DNA from 4 places in the Brucella cytisi genome. Region 3 is predicted to be linked to each of the others. Evidence: riboswitches for the same ligand, from Rfam matches in the RefSeq annotation. Region 3 holds a riboswitch; each other region holds the start of a gene.

Region 1 (4,211 bases), on a different contig from region 3:
CTCGAACCTTTTCCGTCGCCGGCTCCCAAAGCTGCTCGGTATATTTGTCGAAATATTCACCCGACGCATACTTGGATTTCTCGAACCCTTTGAAGGACTTGCCCGTTTCCACCGCGATCAGGTTCGATGCGCGGATCGCGTGATAAGTCACCGTATAGAAATAAATATTCGTGAAATCGATGCCTTCCTCCGAGCCGTAATAAACCCGCTCGCGGGCCAGATAACCATGCAGGTTCATCTGGCCGAGACCGATGGCATGGCTTTCATCATTACCTCGGGCGACCGACGGCACGGAACCGATATGGCTCATATCGGAAACTGCAGTCAGGGCGCGGATGGAGGTCTCAATGGTCTTGCCGAAATCGGACGAATCCATTGCTGCTGCAATGTTGAGCGAACCCAGATTGCACGAAATATCCTTGCCGAGATAATTATAGGACAGGTCTTCGCCGAAGATGCTCGCTTCGCTCACCTGGAGGATTTCCGAACAGAGATTGCTCATGGTGATGCGCCCGTCGATCGGATTGGCGCGATTCACCGTGTCCTCGAACATGATGTAGGGATAACCGGATTCGAACTGAATCTCGGCCAGCACTTGAAAGAACTCGCGTGCGTTGATCTTCTTCTTGGTAATGCGCGCATCGTCGACCATTTCCCGATATTTTTCGGTAACCGAAATCTCGGTCAGCGGCACGCCGTAAACCCGCTCCACATCATAGGGCGAGAAGAGGTACATATCCTCGTTGTTCTTGGCGAGTTCGAAGGTAATGTCTGGAATGACCACGCCCAGCGACAAGGTCTTGATACGGATTTTCTCGTCCGCGTTTTCGCGCTTCGTATCTAGGAAACGCATAATATCCGGATGGTGTGCGTGTAGATAGACAGCGCCAGCGCCTTGCCGTGCGCCAAGCTGATTGGCGTAGGAAAAGGAATCTTCCAAAAGCTTCATCACCGGAATAATGCCGGATGACTGGTTCTGGATCTGCTTGATGGGTGCTCCCGCCTCGCGAATATTGGTGAGGCTCAAGGCCACCCCGCCGCCCCGCTTCGACAATTGCAGAGCCGAATTGATGGAGCGCCCGATGGACTCCATATTGTCCTCGACACGCAGCAGAAAGCAGGAGACGAGTTCGCCACGCTGTTTCTTGCCTGCGTTGAGGAAGGTGGGTGTCGCAGGCTGGTAGCGGCCTGAAATAATCTCCTCCATCAAATCGCGCGCCAGCTGTTCATTGCCGCGCGCCAGCGCCAGCGCCACCATACAGACACGGTCTTCATAGCGCTCCAGATAGCGCTTTCCGTCGAAGGTCTTCAGCGTATAGCTGGTGTAATATTTAAATGCGCCGAGAAACGTCGGAAACCGGAATTTCTTCGCATAGGCTTCGTCGAAAAGATCGCGTACGAAATTGAAGGAATACTGGTCCAGTACTTCCTGTTCGTAATAGCCTTCGACCACCAGATAATCGAGCTTTTCCCGCAAGTTATGAAAAAAGACAGTGTTCTGGTTCACGTGCTGGAGAAAATATTGCCGCGCGGCCTGCCCGTCGCGATCAAGCTGGATTTTTCCCTCGTCATCGTAAAGGTTCAGCATCGCGTTGAGCGCGTGATAATCCAGCCCGTCCGAGGATTTTGACGGTTTGCTGCTGCTGGAAGTTGCCGCTTGAGGCGCATCCTGCTGCGCCACTTGCCGTGCTTCGCGCTCTCGGATCAAGGTCGTTTCTACCGTGTCCAAAATCGTTCCATCCCGTTTTTGACATTGCCGATGTCTTCATCGGTTCCCAGAAGTTCGAAGCGGTAGAGATAGGGAACCTGACATTTGGCGGAAATAATGTTGCCGGCGATACAGAAAGCTTCGCCGAAATTGCTGTTTCCCGCGGCGATTACGCCGCGGATGAAGGAGCGGTTGCTGTCGTCATTGAGGAAGCGGATCACAGGCTTGGGGACAGCGCCCTTGGAGCCGCCTCCGCCATATGTGGGCGTCACGAGCACGAATGGCTTGCGCACCTGCAATCCGTCCGAACCGTCCATCGGGATACGGTTCGACTGCATGCCAAGCCGCTCAACAAACCGGTGCGTATTCTCCGACCGGCTGGAGAAATAGACGATCAGGCTCATGCGACCGCAGCCTTCAGGCGAGAGTGCTGATCATATCGGGCCGGAAGCCCGCCCAATGGGATTCTCCTGCCACAACCACCGGCACCTGGCGATAACCCATGCCCTGAACGAGATGGAAAGCATCGACATCGGCAGAAATATCGATGATTTCATATTCGATACCCTGGCGATCAAGGGCGCGTGTAGTGGCCGTGCATTGGACGCAGGCGGGCTTGCTGTAAACGGTGACGTTCATTTTTTCCTCACTGATTGGGGGAGACGCAAAGAGCCATTCGCGCATCGCAAGATGCGCGTTGAAAGACATGAGACACGGGATTGGCCAGCCGCAAATAAACAGCCTGACCGCAACAAACTATGCCTCGAAGGGAGGACCGGAACCGAAACTGAATATACTGGGCATGGACTTCACCCCGAAGCTATGAGCGGGAAGTTCGGGGCAGCAACCCGTAAGGCAATAGTTTGCCACACAAGATTGCGCGCCAACCGGACACCCCGCCCGTGGACGTACTCGTTCAAGGCAGGTCTCCTGGCTCACGGATCAACGTTCTGTCCGCCTTCCCAGCCAAAGCCAGTGACGTGATAGACAAAACTCTCCGCTTACAGTTGCGGGGGCAGCTCCGGCATTGCCGCATCCGTCATGGATGAAACGCACCGGATTCCCGTCTTAGCTTTCGACTCAACGAATCGAAAGAACCTAGAACACTATATATAGTAGCCGAAGTTAAAAACCCGTCAACGGATAGTTGGCGATAGCGTAAAATTAGTGAGCCAATTTGGGGACCCTGTGAACGCCAGGGACCATAGCTGCCTATTTTGCGGGTTTGATCGGTTTCGGTCTGAATTCCGGCTTGATGGCCTTGAGGGCCATGCGGTCCACCATTGCGGGGACAATCAGTTTCAGCCAGCGTCCGAGGCGCATCTGGCGTGTCATCAGCACCTCACGCTTGCGCGCCTGCGTGCCTTCCAGCATCAGCTGCACAGCTTCTTCGACCGGCATCATGTCATCTTCACGCACACCGCTCTTTCCCAGCGCGCTGCCGTCTGCGCTATAGCCCACCTTGCGAATGTCGGTTTTGACGACACCCGGATAGACGATTGTCACGGATATGCCGCTTGGGTACAGTTCCGCGCGCAGGGCCTCGCAGAAGCCTGACAGAGCAAACTTCGTTCCGCTATAGGCCGTGCGCCCAGGCACGCCGATCAATCCGGCCACGGATGAGACAGCGACAATCCGCCCCCTGCTGGCCGCCAGATATGGAAGTGCGGCATGGATAGGCCAGACACTGCCCCAATAGTTCAATTCCATCAGGTCATGCATCCAATCGAGATCATCCGGCTTGATCTCGGCAAAATTGGCATGGGCCGACATGCCCGCATTCACGATCAGCGTATCAATGCGACCATAGGCGGAAACCGCCTTATCGATCAGAGCGATACAGGCGGCGCGATCCTTTACGTCGGTAGGCACCACAAGGGTGGAGCTGCCCAGTTGCCGCAGTTCAGTAGCAAGATTCTCCAGCTTGTGCACATTGCGAGCAGCGAGCACCACAGCAACACTGGCGCGGTCGCGCCGAGCGATCTGCCGCGCGGTTTCAGCGCCGATACCATCCGATGCTCCCGTTATGATCGTCACGTCCATGCCAGGCCCTCCCTGCCTATCGATCAGACGACAGGCAAGGTACAGGCACGGCAATCCGTGCGTCCAGCACTTTAGACTTTGCGCGATAGAATGGCGGCCATCGCCAAACCACCGATCAGCGATATGTGCTCGAGTGCCACCGTCATGTCGCGGAAAGCTTCTTCTCCCTCCTTGGCCCAGAACGGGTGCGCAACGGGAATGGTCAGGATCGTAAAGACGGCAAGAACGCCACAAGCCAGCCAGGTTCCACGATTGAAGATGATCATCAGCGATCCGACAATCTGCAAAAGCAGGGTCGCGCTGTTGAACAGCCAGCCAGGATGGAGACCAAAGCTCTCCATTTCCACAGCATTGGCATCGAAATCGAAGAGCTTGGCCAGACCGCTCGACCAGAAAACGAAGGTCAGGACGACCCGCGTCAGCAAATGACTGGCACGGGAATCGAGGGTGTCGGCGATGA
Region 2 (4,211 bases), on a different contig from region 3:
AGGCGAGGCGTGAAGAGTCTTTCGACAAAATCGGATCCAAGACTATTCACGAAGCTGGCAAAGGTCTGGAGGACCGGTTAACCGCAGCGGATTCGGTCGGCCTGGCCTTGTTTGTGGTGCTCGAAAAACTTGCTCCCGCTGAACGTCTGGCATTCGTGCTGCGCGACGTATTTGCGGTACCGTACAATGAGATCGCCTCCATTGTCGGCCGGTCCACAGAGGCTACGCGCCAACTCGCAAGCCGCGCCCGCCGCCGCGTGCAAGGTTTGCCGAAGGCGGATAGCGCCGACCGCGCCATGCGGTGGAAGCTCGTCGAAGCCTTTCTTGCCGCGGCGCGAGGCGGCAACTTCGAGGCGCTGGTATCCGTGCTGGATCCGGACGCCGTTTTCCGGGCCGATTGCGAAGCTACCCGCCAGGGTTCGCTTCCTGAGATCCGCGGCGCAAGGGCCGTAGCAGAGGCTTTCAAGGGCCGAGCGCACAGTGCCTTGCCGGCGGTTGTGGATGGGTGCCCTGGCCTCATCATAGCTCCTGATGAACATCGGCATTTTGTGCTACGCTTTTTCTTTAACGACGGAAAAATCATCGCAATTCGGGCGGTTGCGGACCCTGAGTGCCTCGCACGCCTCGACTTGAAACTGTCGCCGGGTTGATAATTGGTCGCTAGTCCCCCAGCCACTTCATTAGAGGAAATTGCGCTTGGTGGAAGGGATCTGTGCTTTTATTTCACGATTGGAATACCGGGCCCGCTACACTGAATGCCAACGGGCTCACCAATCGCAGTATACTCATCCGAAAAACCTTCGTTTTTTTTGCAACGGCAGCGACAGCAACGAGGTCGCTAGCCGTGCGAGCGCTTGCACCTTCGTTCCAGACATTGGTGTAAAAGTCACACGATTTCCAAAGTGATAGTTTCACTTTTCATGCTTCAACCACCGCTGATGGGCGGGAACCGGTCGGTCGGCTTGCGGGCGGAGAGAGGGGCGAAGTGGCCTGCAAAAATCTGTCGTGTAAGTCGGGCTTTGACACCCGACCATTGCGACAGGAATTCCCGTGAGAATTTAAAGTCAGTTCTTCCTAATGCAACATTGAGGAATTTCGAGACAAATAGCCGAATAACAAACAGAGTTCGGCGATTGCGCGAGTGCGAAACGACCCATCAAATGCAGGGATCAAATACTTAATTTTTTGGCGAACGGAGCAGGCAGAACTCTTCGCCCCGGAAGCGAAGTGCGACATAGCTACATTGGTTCATGTGATCAATCAAACAGGCTTGCTCGGGAGTTGACATTTCTTCCATCGTGCAGCGCTCTGCCGCACATATCTGACTATAAATCTGACCGGTAGGAACATGCGCGACGAAAAGCGAGGTCTTCGGTCCTTTCGGGTTGAGAGTTTCATATGCGGCTATCAACCTCTCGAAAACCTCACGATCCTGCCCCACAGGGTCAAGGTCGATCCCCATCTCGCCAACCTTGCCCACCATTTTCATGTAGCGCAGATGTTTTGATTCAGAACAAACAAGTCGATCAGCCTTTGCGGGGATCGAAAACGTCAAGATAATGGCACTGAAGATAACTGCCATCTTCTGCATAAATTCTCTTTCCATAGGTGATTAAGGGCCGTGTAAAGTTTTGGCTTTGCTGTCAATTCCGGCCATCTTAACGTCTGAGTCATGGAAAGTCATTCAAAACGACAAACGGCCACAATGAGGTCGGGACCAGACTGTCCGATTTTGCCGACCATGAATAAAATAGCCGCCATAGAACGTGACCCATCGCCAAGACTGTTATCGGCCCCATACCAGTCATGGCTATCGAGCAGGGATTACCAGAACCTGCTCGTGGCCTTGGACTTAAAGATATAAACATTTCTTTATGTGCTATTGACATTGTGTGGCCGATGCAGGAAGGTTGCAATGTCTAGGTTCTCCGGCTGTCGTATTCGATACGCCGGAGCTAAGAGGGAAGTCCGTGCCCCGTCTCATTCGGGAAAGTCGGCGCTGCCCCCGCAACTGTAAGCGGCAAGCTGACGTCCAGAATGTCACTGGGGTTCTCCCTGGGAAGACGGACGATAGCAATGACCCGCTAGCCAGGAGACCTGCCTTGGCAAAGTAACGTCCACGGGCGGGGTGTCCCGGTGTGCCGTAGCAAAGACCGTGTAACGGTCTGTGTTGCTATGTGTCCGCTGACCCATGCCCCCAACTTATTGGGATAGGTTATGTCTCAAACCGCAATTCCAGTCGCCGCCAAGGGCGAGCCGGTCGTAGATCGGTCGCATATCACGACGCATCACGACTTTACGTTCCGCGTCATGAGCCATCGTTTTGATGAGAACTATCACCCTTTGGACAATACGCGTATCACGACGAATTTTGCTAATTTGGCCAGAGGAGAGAACCGCCAGGACAACCTCCGTAACGCCTTGAGAATGATTGACAATCGTTTCAACGCGCTGGCGCATTGGGATAACCCGGAAGGCGATCGCTATTCCGTTAAACTCGAAATCATTTCGGTTGAAATGAAAATCGGTCTTGAAGGCAAAAACGATGCCTTCCCACTGATTGAGATACTGAAGACGAATATCGTGGATCGAAACACCAACGAGCGTATTGAGGGTATTGTCGGAAACAACTTCTCTTCTTACGTGCGGGATTATGACTTCAGCGTATTGCTGCCAGAGTACAATAAGAACCGATCCGAATTCGCAACGCCGGACAATTTCGGCGATCTTCATGGAAATCTGTTCAAATGTTTCCTCAATTCAGCTGCTTACAAAGAAAATTTCAATAAACCACCCGTCATATGCCTGAGTGCATCAAGTAGCAAAATCTATCATCGGACAGACAACCAACATCCTATACTTGGTGTCGAATACCGGCAGAACGAGTTCTCGCCGACCGATGAATACTTCAGAAAAATGGGATTGCAGGTTCGATTTTTCATGCCTCGAAATAGCGTTGCACCTTTGGCTTTCTATTTTATCGGAGATTTGCCGGGTGATTACACAAATCTCGAGCTTATCAGCACTATCAGTACGATGGAGACCTTCCAAAAGATTTACCGACCAGAGATCTATAACTCCAATTCTCCAGCAGGTGCATGCTATCAACCGAACTTGAAGCAGCAGGACTATTCGCTGACCCGAATTGTCTACGACCGAGAAGAGCGTAGCAGGCTGGCTGTTGAGCAGGGAAAGTTCGCGGATGAGCACTTCATCAAACCATACAAAGAGATTCTTGAACAATGGTCTGCCAATTACGCTCATTGACGAACTAACGATAAAAGGTCGCCCATCATGAAAAGACTATTGCCCACCTCAACGGCTGGAAGCTTACCGAAGCCCTCCTGGCTTGCACAACCTGAGAAACTTTGGTCACCCTGGAAATTACAGGATGAGGAGTTGATTGAAGGCAAGCGAGACGCTCTGCGTTTGTCCTTGGATGATCAACGACGTGCGGGTATTGATATCGTCAGCGACGGTGAGCAGACGCGCCAACATTTCGTCACGACGTTTATTGAGCACCTCAGCGGCGTTGACTTTGAGAAACGGGAAACCGTCAGAATTCGTAATCGCTATGATGCGAGTGTGCCGACAGTCGTTGGGGCTGTTTCTCGCTCAAAGCCAGTTTTTGTCGAAGATGCAAAGTTTTTGCGTCAGCAGACCAAGCATCCCATCAAATGGGCGCTGCCGGGTCCCATGACTATGATCGATACGCTCTATGATTCGCATTATAACAGTCGTGAAAAGCTGGCCTGGGAATTCGCCAAAGCTCTCAATGAAGAAGCCAAGGAGTTGGAGGCTGCTGGTGTCGATATCATCCAGTTCGACGAGCCTGCCTTCAATGTGTTTTTTAATGAGGTAAATGACTGGGGCGTTGCCACGCTGGAAAAGGCAATGGAAGGACTTCAGTGCGAAACTGCCGTCCATATTTGCTATGGTTACGGTATCAAGGCCAACACCGATTGGAAAAAGACCTTGGGATCGGAGTGGAGGCAGTATGAAGAAACCTTCCCAAAACTGCAGAAATCCAGTGTCGATCTGATCTCTCTCGAATGCCACAATTCGCATGTTCCCATCGATTTGATTGAACTCATTCGAGGTAAAAAGGTGATGGTAGGGGCCATTGACGTGGCAACCAACGCCGTGGAAACCCCGGAGAACGTCGCCAACACTTTGCGGAAAGCATTGCAATTCGTGGATGCCGACAAGCT
Region 3 (4,211 bases):
CAATTGCGACCGGCATGGGGTTGGTGCTGTCCACCTTCATGAACAGCCAGATTGCAGCGATCTTCGGAACGGCACTTCTGACACTCATTCCGGCTGTGCAATATTCCGGTATCATTGACCCCGTATCGTCGCTGCAAGGTGCGGGCGCGTTCATCGGTAAAATCTATCCCGCGACTTATTTTGTGACCATTTCTCGCGGGGTTTTCTCCAAGGCACTGGGTTTTGCCGATCTGGCAGGTTCGTTTTTGCCGTTGTTGATCGCGGTGCCGGTTCTCATGGCGCTCGCTATCGTTCTTCTCAAGAAACAGGCAAGCTAAGATGCGGATATCTAACATATTCCAGCTTGGCGTGAAGGAACTGCGTGGTTTGGCTCGCGATCCGATGCTGCTGATCCTGATTGTCTATGCCTTTACGCTTGCGATCTATACGGCATCGAAGGCAATGCCCGAAAACCTCAACAATGCGGCGATAGCGATTGTCGACGAAGATCAGTCGCCGGTTTCGAGCCGGATCACGACGGCATTTTATCCGCCATATTTCGTGCCTCCGAAGCTGATTTCATCCTATGAAATGGATGCCCGGATGGATGAGGGGCTTGATACTTTCGCTCTGAATATACCGCCGAATTTCCAGCGTGATCTTCTGGCGGGTCGTTCGCCGACAATTCAGCTCAATGTCGATGCAACCCGAATGAGCCAGGCCTTTACCGGTGGCGGCTATGTGCAGTCGATTGTGTCGAGTGAGGTGGGCGAGTTTCTAAATCGCTATCGCGGTGGCGCACAAACGCCGGTTGAACTCAATCTCAGAGCGAGATTCAATCAGGATTTGAACAAGGGCTGGTTCGGCGCGATCAACAATGTGATTTCATCGGTTACGATGTTATCGATCATCCTGACGGGCGCGGCGCTCATTCGGGAACGCGAACATGGAACCATAGAACATCTATTGGTTATGCCCGTGACGCCGGTTGAAATCATGGTCAGCAAGATTTGGTCCATGGGGCTGGTCGTGCTGGTTGCCTCGGCATTTGCATTGGTTTTCGTGGTGCAGGGGCTGCTTGCCGTTCCGATCTATGGGTCGGTATCGCTGTTTCTCGTTGGTGCGGCGCTCCAGCTTTTTGCGACGACCAGCCTTGGCATCTTTCTGGCAACTGCGGCTGGTTCGATGCCGCAGTTCGGAATGCTGCTCATGCTGGTGCTTCTGCCTTTGCAGGTGCTTTCGGGAGGGACAACACCTCGCGAAAGCATGCCTGAAATTATCCAGACAATCATGCTGGCAGCACCGAATACGCATTTCGTCATATTGGCGCAATCGATCCTGTTTCGCGGAGCAGGGCTCGGTGTCGTCTGGCCGCAATTTCTGGCGCTGATCGTCATCGGCTCTGTGCTGTTCTATTTCGCGCTCCAGCGTTTCCGTGCGTTCCTGCGATAGAAAATTCTTTGAAATCGGGAGGTTGAATCCATTCCTTGCGAATGTGATTCAGTTTTCTGTGCCGGATTGTGCTTCAGCGGAGTTGCGAATCCTTAACCATGTTGCTATCGCAATTCTCAGGAAACGGTTCCGCTGTTCAGGCGGATGAAAAGGGAACACGGTGAAGCCATTCTGGTTGATGCCGGGACTGCCCCCGCAACTGTAACCGGAGAGCTATCCTCCACAGCCGTGTGAGCGGTAAAAGCCACTGAAAGCATTAGGTGCGATCGGGAAGGCGGAGGGGAAGCGAAGACCCGGAAGTCAGGAGACCTGCCGTATCCGGTCACCCATGCATGGATACGGGGTGTGTCCAGGCGCGGCTGTCCGTGGCGGTGACATTGTTGAAATGTTGCCGTCGGGAAGAAGGGCCTTCAGTGCCACGATCACTTCAACCTGCGGTGCGAGGAAAAGCCGGTATCGTTCTTCGGTTCGGCGGGTTGAGGGAAAAATGCATCTTTTGAAATCATCTGTTTTATTGGTATCGGCCAGCGTTCTTGCGCTGCCGTCCACGACGCTTGCTCAAAGTCTGCCGAATGGTGCTGACAGTGTCGTCCTCGATACAATCGTGGTTACGCCATTGCGCCGCGCGTCTTCGCTGCAGCGCTCGACCTCATCTGTAACGGTTATCGATTCAGCGGATATCGAACGGTCGGCTGCTCCCGATCTCCAATCGTTGCTGAAGTCCTATAGCGGTATCTCCATAAAGACGAACGGCGGGCAGGGCTCGTCGTCGGACATTTACATGCGTGGCATGTCTTCCAAGCAGACGGTTGTTCTCATCAATGGTGCGCGCACGGCGTCGGCGACAACCGGAGCAACTGCGCTTGCGAACATTCCTCTGAGTTCCATCGACCGTGTTGAAATTGCCAAGGGCTCTCATTCTGCGCAATACGGTGCCGATGCCATGGGCGGGGTGATCAATATCATCACCAAGCAAGGCGGAGCCTGCGGTGAGCGCTCGTGGTGCGGCAGTCTTTCTACCGGTGTCAGCCATCCATGGGGTGGATATGCTTCCGGGACCATACAGGGAAGAAGCAATGACGGTGTCGACTATGCCTTTGGTGCGGCCATAACCGGCACGCAAGGATATGACTTCACCACACCGGATGCCTATGGCCATGAACCAGACCGCGATGGATTCTTGCAGGGCTCGTTCAACTTTGCCCTGTCGAAGGATTTCGACTGGGGTAAAATCTATGCAGACGGTCTCCTAAGCCGAGGGCGCAATCAGTATGATGCCAAGGCACCGTCACCAAACCAGGCTGATAGTACCGCATTTACGGGCAAGATCGGAACACGCATCGATCATACGGCGGATTGGTCATCCACGCTGGAATTCAGCACCGGTATCGACAACAGCCGTAACTTCCGGAAAGACGTGAGCGGTTCGGACCGGTTTGAAACCAAGCGTTATGGCGTTTTTGCCTCGACCGAGAAGAGTTTCGACACCGGCACGGTCAACCACACCGTGACCGCTGGTGTGGAAGCCTATCGCGAGGAGATCAACACCACCGTTGCTTATGATGAAACCAGCCGCGATCTGGCTGCAGTATTTGGTCAGTATTCGCTGGAGTATGAGGCGCTGCGCTTCGATGGCGGGCTGCGTTATGACCATAATGGGCAGTTCGGCGATGTCGTGACCTACAATCTCGGTACGAGTTATGAAGTTCTGCCGGACCTTGTTTTGCGATCATCCTATGCCACGGGTTTTCGGGCGCCGACTTTCAACGAGCTTTATTATCCGGGCTTCGCCAATCCTGATTTGCAGCCGGAAAAGTCCCGATCATATGAAATCGGCTTGAACTGGCAGGCCACGGCTTCGACAAGCCTTGATATGGCTTTCTACCAGACATGGTTGCGCGAGGCGATTATGAGCACTGCGCCAACCTATCTGCCGTACAATGTCGCAAGTGCAAGGGTTACAGGCTTCGAAGCTACGCTGGCGCATCGTTTTGATGATCGCTGGGGCGTCAAAGGTTCTATCGACCTGAAGCAGCCAATCGATGACGATACGGATAAGGATCTTCCTTATCGCGAACGTTTCAAGGCTGCGGCTGAGGTCAATTTCACGCCGATTGAAAAGCTCGATCTGACTGCAAGAGTGATCTATGGCGGTTCGCGCTACGCTGATGCTGCGAACAGCAAGAAACTCGGAGACTATGTGACTGCTGATTTCGTGGCACTTTATTCCATCGACAAGCAATCGCAGTTGAAGTTCTCGGTCGAGAATATCTTTGACAAGGACTATCAGACCAGCTCTGGCTATATTGCGCCGGGGCGCACCATCAATGTCGGATTGACCCGGAATTTCTGAGGCTGAACAGAGAATGAAAAGGGCGTCCGCAAATTGGATAACCAGCTTCTGCCTCGCGGCGGGGCTGGCCCTATTCGTTCGAAATTCAGCGAACGCGGGGGACATTCCCCATCACGTCGTTTCCATCAACGTATGCACCGATCAGCTGGCATTGTTGCTGGCCAATGAGGGCCAGTTGCGATCGGTTTCTTACTTGTCGCAGGACCCGGAACTATCCGTCATGGCTGTGAAAGCCTGGGAGCTTCCGGTCAACCATGCGCAGGCAGAAGAAGTCTTTCTGATGAAACCTGATCTCGTGCTGGCGGGCACATTCTCGTCGAGAGCAACGGTTGGGCTGTTGCGCAGACTGGGTATCCGTGTGGAAGAGTTCGCTCCTGCCCGCACGTTCGGCGATATAGAAGATCATCTGCGTCGCATGGGTGAGGTG
Region 4 (4,211 bases), on a different contig from region 3:
CGCAATCTCGCGACGGCTGAAACTGTCGATGGGTGAACCGCAGAGGTTCACTTCGCCGACGCGGCATCTGCGAACACCGGAAAGCAAAGACAGAAAGCTGGTCTTTCCCGATCCATTCGGCCCTATGATGCCAAGAAACTCACCTTCCGCCACTTCCAGCGAAACATCGCGCAAGATTTCGACATTGCCCGCCGACCAGCCGACATTGCATGCTGAGAGGATCATGACGACGCCCTCCTTTGTCCAAGTAACAGGGCGAATGCAGGTGCACCGAACAAAGCCGTGATGACACCGATCGGCAAAACCTGCCCCGGAATGATGATGCGTGACAGGATATCGGCGACGATCATGAAGATTGCTCCGATAAGGGCCGCCGCGGGCAACAACCTGCCGTGCCTGACCCCGACTACCATTCGCGCCGCATGGGGAATGACGAGACCGATAAAGCCGACAGAGCCAACGATGGAAACCATCACAGCCGTCATCATGGCGCTGACACCGATCAGCACCACGTAGACGCGGCGCACCGGTATGCCGAGAGAAGCTGCGGATTCCGTTCCGAAGGTGAAGGCATCGAGCGCACGCGCATGCCACAGACAGATGGCAAGACCGATCAGACAGGCAGGCAGAGCAAGAGTGACATCGGGCCAGCGCACGCCGGAAAGGTTGCCAAGGAGCCAGAACATGATACCGCGCGCCTGTTCGGCATTTGCTGCTTTGGTGACGATGAATGACGTCAACGCGTTGAAAAGCTGTGAACCGGCAATACCCGCCAGAATGATAGCGCTGCTGCCTCGCCCCGCCCGCAGCGCCAGCAGGGACACCAGACAGAAAGCAACGATGGCACCGATGAAAGCCCCAAGCGAGAGTGTCAGCACGCCAGCGCCGATGCCAAGAATGGCAACGGCAACGGCTCCAGTCGAGGCGCCGGCGGAAATGCCCAGAATATACGGATCGGCGAGCGAATTTCGGAGCAGCGACTGCAGAATAACGCCGGATATTGCGAGAGACGCGCCGCAACATGCAGCGATAACCGCACGGCTGAGGCGATAGCTCCAGACAATCCCTTCATCGATGGGTTCGAGCGGATATCCGGCATTCCACACCCGATTGGCTACGGTTTTCGCAACCACATCGAGTGGTATCGCCGTTTCGCCTATCGCCGCTCCGAGCCAAAGGGCAAGAAGAAGCAGGACAAGCGAAAAGGCCAGGAAGAACACGCCGGAGCGGGCCCTTCCCTTCTGTTTGAAGCCTGTTGTCGCTGCCCGCGCCGTCACTTGTTCTGGTCCGAGGCGGCAATATCGGCTGCAAGTGTTTCGATGCCTTCGATCACGCGAAGCGAAGTGCTCATCGACTGCGCATCCATGTCGAAGACATGTTTGTCCTTGACTGCTGGCATCAGCTTCGTCACCGCATCGTTCTCAAGAAACTGGTGCTTGACGGCGATATCGTCTGCCGGATAGCGGCGGCGATCCAGTTTTGCAGCAACGATCATCGAAGGGTTTGATTTTGCAATCGTTTCCCATCCAACCGTTGGCCATTCTTCCTCGCTGTTGATGACATTCTTGATGCCGAGCGCCGAAAGAACATAGGCGGGCGCGCCGAACTTGCCTGCGACATAGGGATCGGCATCGACCTGCGTGCTGGAGAACCAGACGACAGCCGAAAGCTTTCCGTCCGCAGCCCCAATTTTTTCACGCGCAGCCGCTTCGCGCGCCTTTAGGTCGGCGACGAGTTTCTCGCCGCGATCCTGCACATTGAAGATTTCCGCCAGTTCGGTGATTTCCTGATAGACGATATCCATCTTGAACGCTGCCGTGCGGACGCCGTCACCACCGCCGGAATTGTCCTTACCAACGCAATCCGACGGCGATGTATAGGCCGGAATGCCCAGTTCCTCGAATTGTTCAGGCTTCGCAACAATGCCGGTCGGCCCGACATGCCACTGGAAATCCGCCGTCACGATATCCGGCTTCTGCGCTAGAACGCTTTCGAAGCTTGGATCATTATCGGCGAGCCGCTTGACCTTGGCATTTACCTCTTCAAAGCCTTTGAGAACAGGCCCGAACCACACTGCCGTGCCGACAACCTTGTCGCCGAGACCGAGGCTGTAAAGAATTTCTGCGCTGCTCTGGCCAACCGCAACCGCGCGGCTCGGTGCCTGCTTGAAGGTAACGTCGCGACCGCAATTTTTCAGCGTTAGCGGATATTGCGTTTCCGCTGCCTGTGCAGCCAAACCGCCTGAGAGAAATGCAACCGCACAGAGGGCGGCGCGAAACGGCATCTTGCCGAGAATATTCATGAAAGTCCCCGAAATGATGAGAGAAAGACGCCCTGTCAGCTGACGGGAAAAATCCTATACGGAAGACGGACAGGCATATCCGGGGACATGTCGAAATCATGCGATGACGATAGAAGGATGCGTCCTGCGACGCGGAAATCTGTCATAATCTGCTCCTGCTCCGGGCATCCCCGCCCGTGACAATGGACAACACTAGACGGCAGGTCTCCTGGCTCACGAATATCTGCTGTTCATCTGCCTTCCCGCGCTTCTCCGGCACAGTGGCATGACGCTTTCAACGTCACGAGGATGAACGGCAATCCGCTTACAGTTGCGGGGGCAGCCACGGTCTTGGCCCCTTTTCGGGTCGTCCTCACCGTGTTCCCTATTAATCCCCTTCGCTCTCGGTCGGGGAACCGTCGTTACACTATTACGTTGACCCGATGTCGCCGTCAAGCAGGTCTCGATGGCTATTTCCAACGCACGGTTTTCAAGCGATTCGAAAGCCCGTTATTTAAATTGCGGCCAAACTATCGTCGCATGCGCTGGCCTATTGAATTTGTTTTCGCTAATCTCCATGTAGTTTTCTCCCGCTAGAGGAGCGGGACTTTGGGGAGGTCCGCCGGGAGGCGGCATACATTCTATCTGGGAGGACATATGCGTAGATTTATTCTGGCCCTGACGTCGGTAGCGGCGTTGGCTATGGCAGGCTCTGCTTCCGCAGAAGACTACAAGGTGCTGGCGCCTGCTGCTCCAGGCGGCGGCTGGGATCAGACGGCGCGCACGATGCAGAGCGCGCTTCAGGACGAAAAGATTTCCGGCAGCGTGCAGGTTATCAACGTTCCGGGCGCTGGTGGCACCATCGGCCTTGCCCAGTTCGTGAACCAGAACAAGGGCGACCCAAGCCAGCTCATCGTCGGTGGCTATGTCATGGTCGGCGCTATCCTGACCAACAAATCGCCGGTTACGCTCGACGCCATCACGCCGATTGCACGCCTTACCGGTGAATATGAAGCCATCGTCGTGCCTGCTTCTTCCGACATCCAGAACCTTGGCGACCTTGCAGCAAAGCTGAAGGCTGATCCAGGCTCCGTCTCGTGGGGCGGCGGTTCTGCGGGCGGCACCGATCACATCACCGCTGGCCTCTTTGCCAAGGCAGCAGGTGTCGACCCGACCAAGGTCAATTACATCGCCTTTTCCGGCGGCGGCGAAGCACTGGCAGCCATTCTCGGCAATCAGGTAACCGTCGGCATTTCCGGCTATGGCGAATTCGACGCCCAGATCAAGGCCGGTACGCTGCGCATCATTGGCATTTCGAGCGACGAGCGCGTGGAAGGCATCGACGCACCGACCTTCAAGGAAGGCGGCGTGGACGTTTCTATCCAGAACTGGCGCATGGTGGCCGCTGCTCCCGGCATCGCTGCCGAACAGGAAGCTGCCATCAATGCCGATATCGAGAAAATGGTGAAGTCGGAATCCTGGCAGAAGGCTCTGAAAGACAAGGGCTGGGCGGATACCTATCTCGCCGGCCCGGCATTCAAGGAGCAGCTTGCCAAGGACGTCGCTGCGACTGAAGCCATCCTCAAGGAAATCGGCCTCGTCAAATGACAGGAACAGAACCGCAGGAAAAGCGCCGCCCGGAAGGGGCGGCGCCAGATTTCGCCGCTCTTGTCATCGCCCTTGTTCTTGCCGCTGTCGCCATCGCCATTGCCTGGTCGACAACCTATGGAAACGACGTGACGAGCTACTCGCCGGTCGGTCCGAAAACCGTTCCCTATGTCGTCGCAGCCGGATTGTTCGGCCTTGCCATCTGGACCGTATTCGAGGCGCTTCGCGGTGATTTTCCAGAGCGAGAGCATCAGGAGATCGCCCCGATGGCATGGATCATTGGCGGTCTGGCCATCCAGATGCTGACGATGAAGACTGTCGG

What was found. A riboswitch is a leader RNA that binds a small molecule or an ion and turns the genes downstream of it on or off. The one in region 3 is predicted to bind cobalamin.
Positions count from the first base shown of each region.
Region 1: another riboswitch for cobalamin. It lies ahead of nrdH (glutaredoxin-like protein NrdH); the one in region 3 lies ahead of AAE521_RS12235 (TonB-dependent receptor domain-containing protein).
Region 2: another riboswitch for cobalamin. It lies ahead of AAE521_RS17615 (DUF1852 domain-containing protein); the one in region 3 lies ahead of AAE521_RS12235 (TonB-dependent receptor domain-containing protein).
Region 4: another riboswitch for cobalamin. It lies ahead of AAE521_RS24600 (ABC transporter substrate-binding protein); the one in region 3 lies ahead of AAE521_RS12235 (TonB-dependent receptor domain-containing protein).

Region 1 is NZ_JBCAUP010000022.1:37,728-41,938, reverse strand. It holds gene nrdE (class 1b ribonucleoside-diphosphate reductase subunit alpha) at 1-1,729, opposite strand, end outside; gene nrdI (class Ib ribonucleoside-diphosphate reductase assembly flavoprotein NrdI) at 1,717-2,112, opposite strand; gene nrdH (glutaredoxin-like protein NrdH) at 2,126-2,347, opposite strand; cobalamin riboswitch at 2,612-2,825, opposite strand; gene AAE521_RS19330 (SDR family oxidoreductase) at 2,921-3,751, opposite strand; gene AAE521_RS19325 (DoxX family protein) at 3,823-4,211, opposite strand, start outside.
Region 2 is NZ_JBCAUP010000018.1:104,800-109,010, forward strand. It holds gene AAE521_RS17605 (sigma-70 family RNA polymerase sigma factor) at 1-650, shown strand, start outside; gene AAE521_RS17610 (hypothetical protein) at 1,178-1,591, opposite strand; cobalamin riboswitch at 1,905-2,119, shown strand; gene AAE521_RS17615 (DUF1852 domain-containing protein) at 2,218-3,267, shown strand; gene AAE521_RS17620 (methionine synthase) at 3,295-4,211, shown strand, end outside.
Region 3 is NZ_JBCAUP010000011.1:117,070-121,280, forward strand. It holds gene rbbA (ribosome-associated ATPase/putative transporter RbbA) at 1-317, shown strand, start outside; gene AAE521_RS12230 (ABC transporter permease) at 319-1,431, shown strand; cobalamin riboswitch at 1,539-1,762, shown strand; gene AAE521_RS12235 (TonB-dependent receptor domain-containing protein) at 1,919-3,784, shown strand; gene AAE521_RS12240 (ABC transporter substrate-binding protein) at 3,798-4,211, shown strand, end outside.
Region 4 is NZ_JBCAUP010000038.1:1,715-5,925, forward strand. It holds gene AAE521_RS24590 (ABC transporter ATP-binding protein) at 1-225, opposite strand, end outside; gene AAE521_RS24595 (FecCD family ABC transporter permease) at 222-1,277, opposite strand; gene AAE521_RS24600 (ABC transporter substrate-binding protein) at 1,274-2,302, opposite strand; cobalamin riboswitch at 2,484-2,717, opposite strand; gene AAE521_RS24605 (Bug family tripartite tricarboxylate transporter substrate binding protein) at 2,939-3,889, shown strand; gene AAE521_RS24610 (tripartite tricarboxylate transporter TctB family protein) at 3,886-4,211, shown strand, end outside.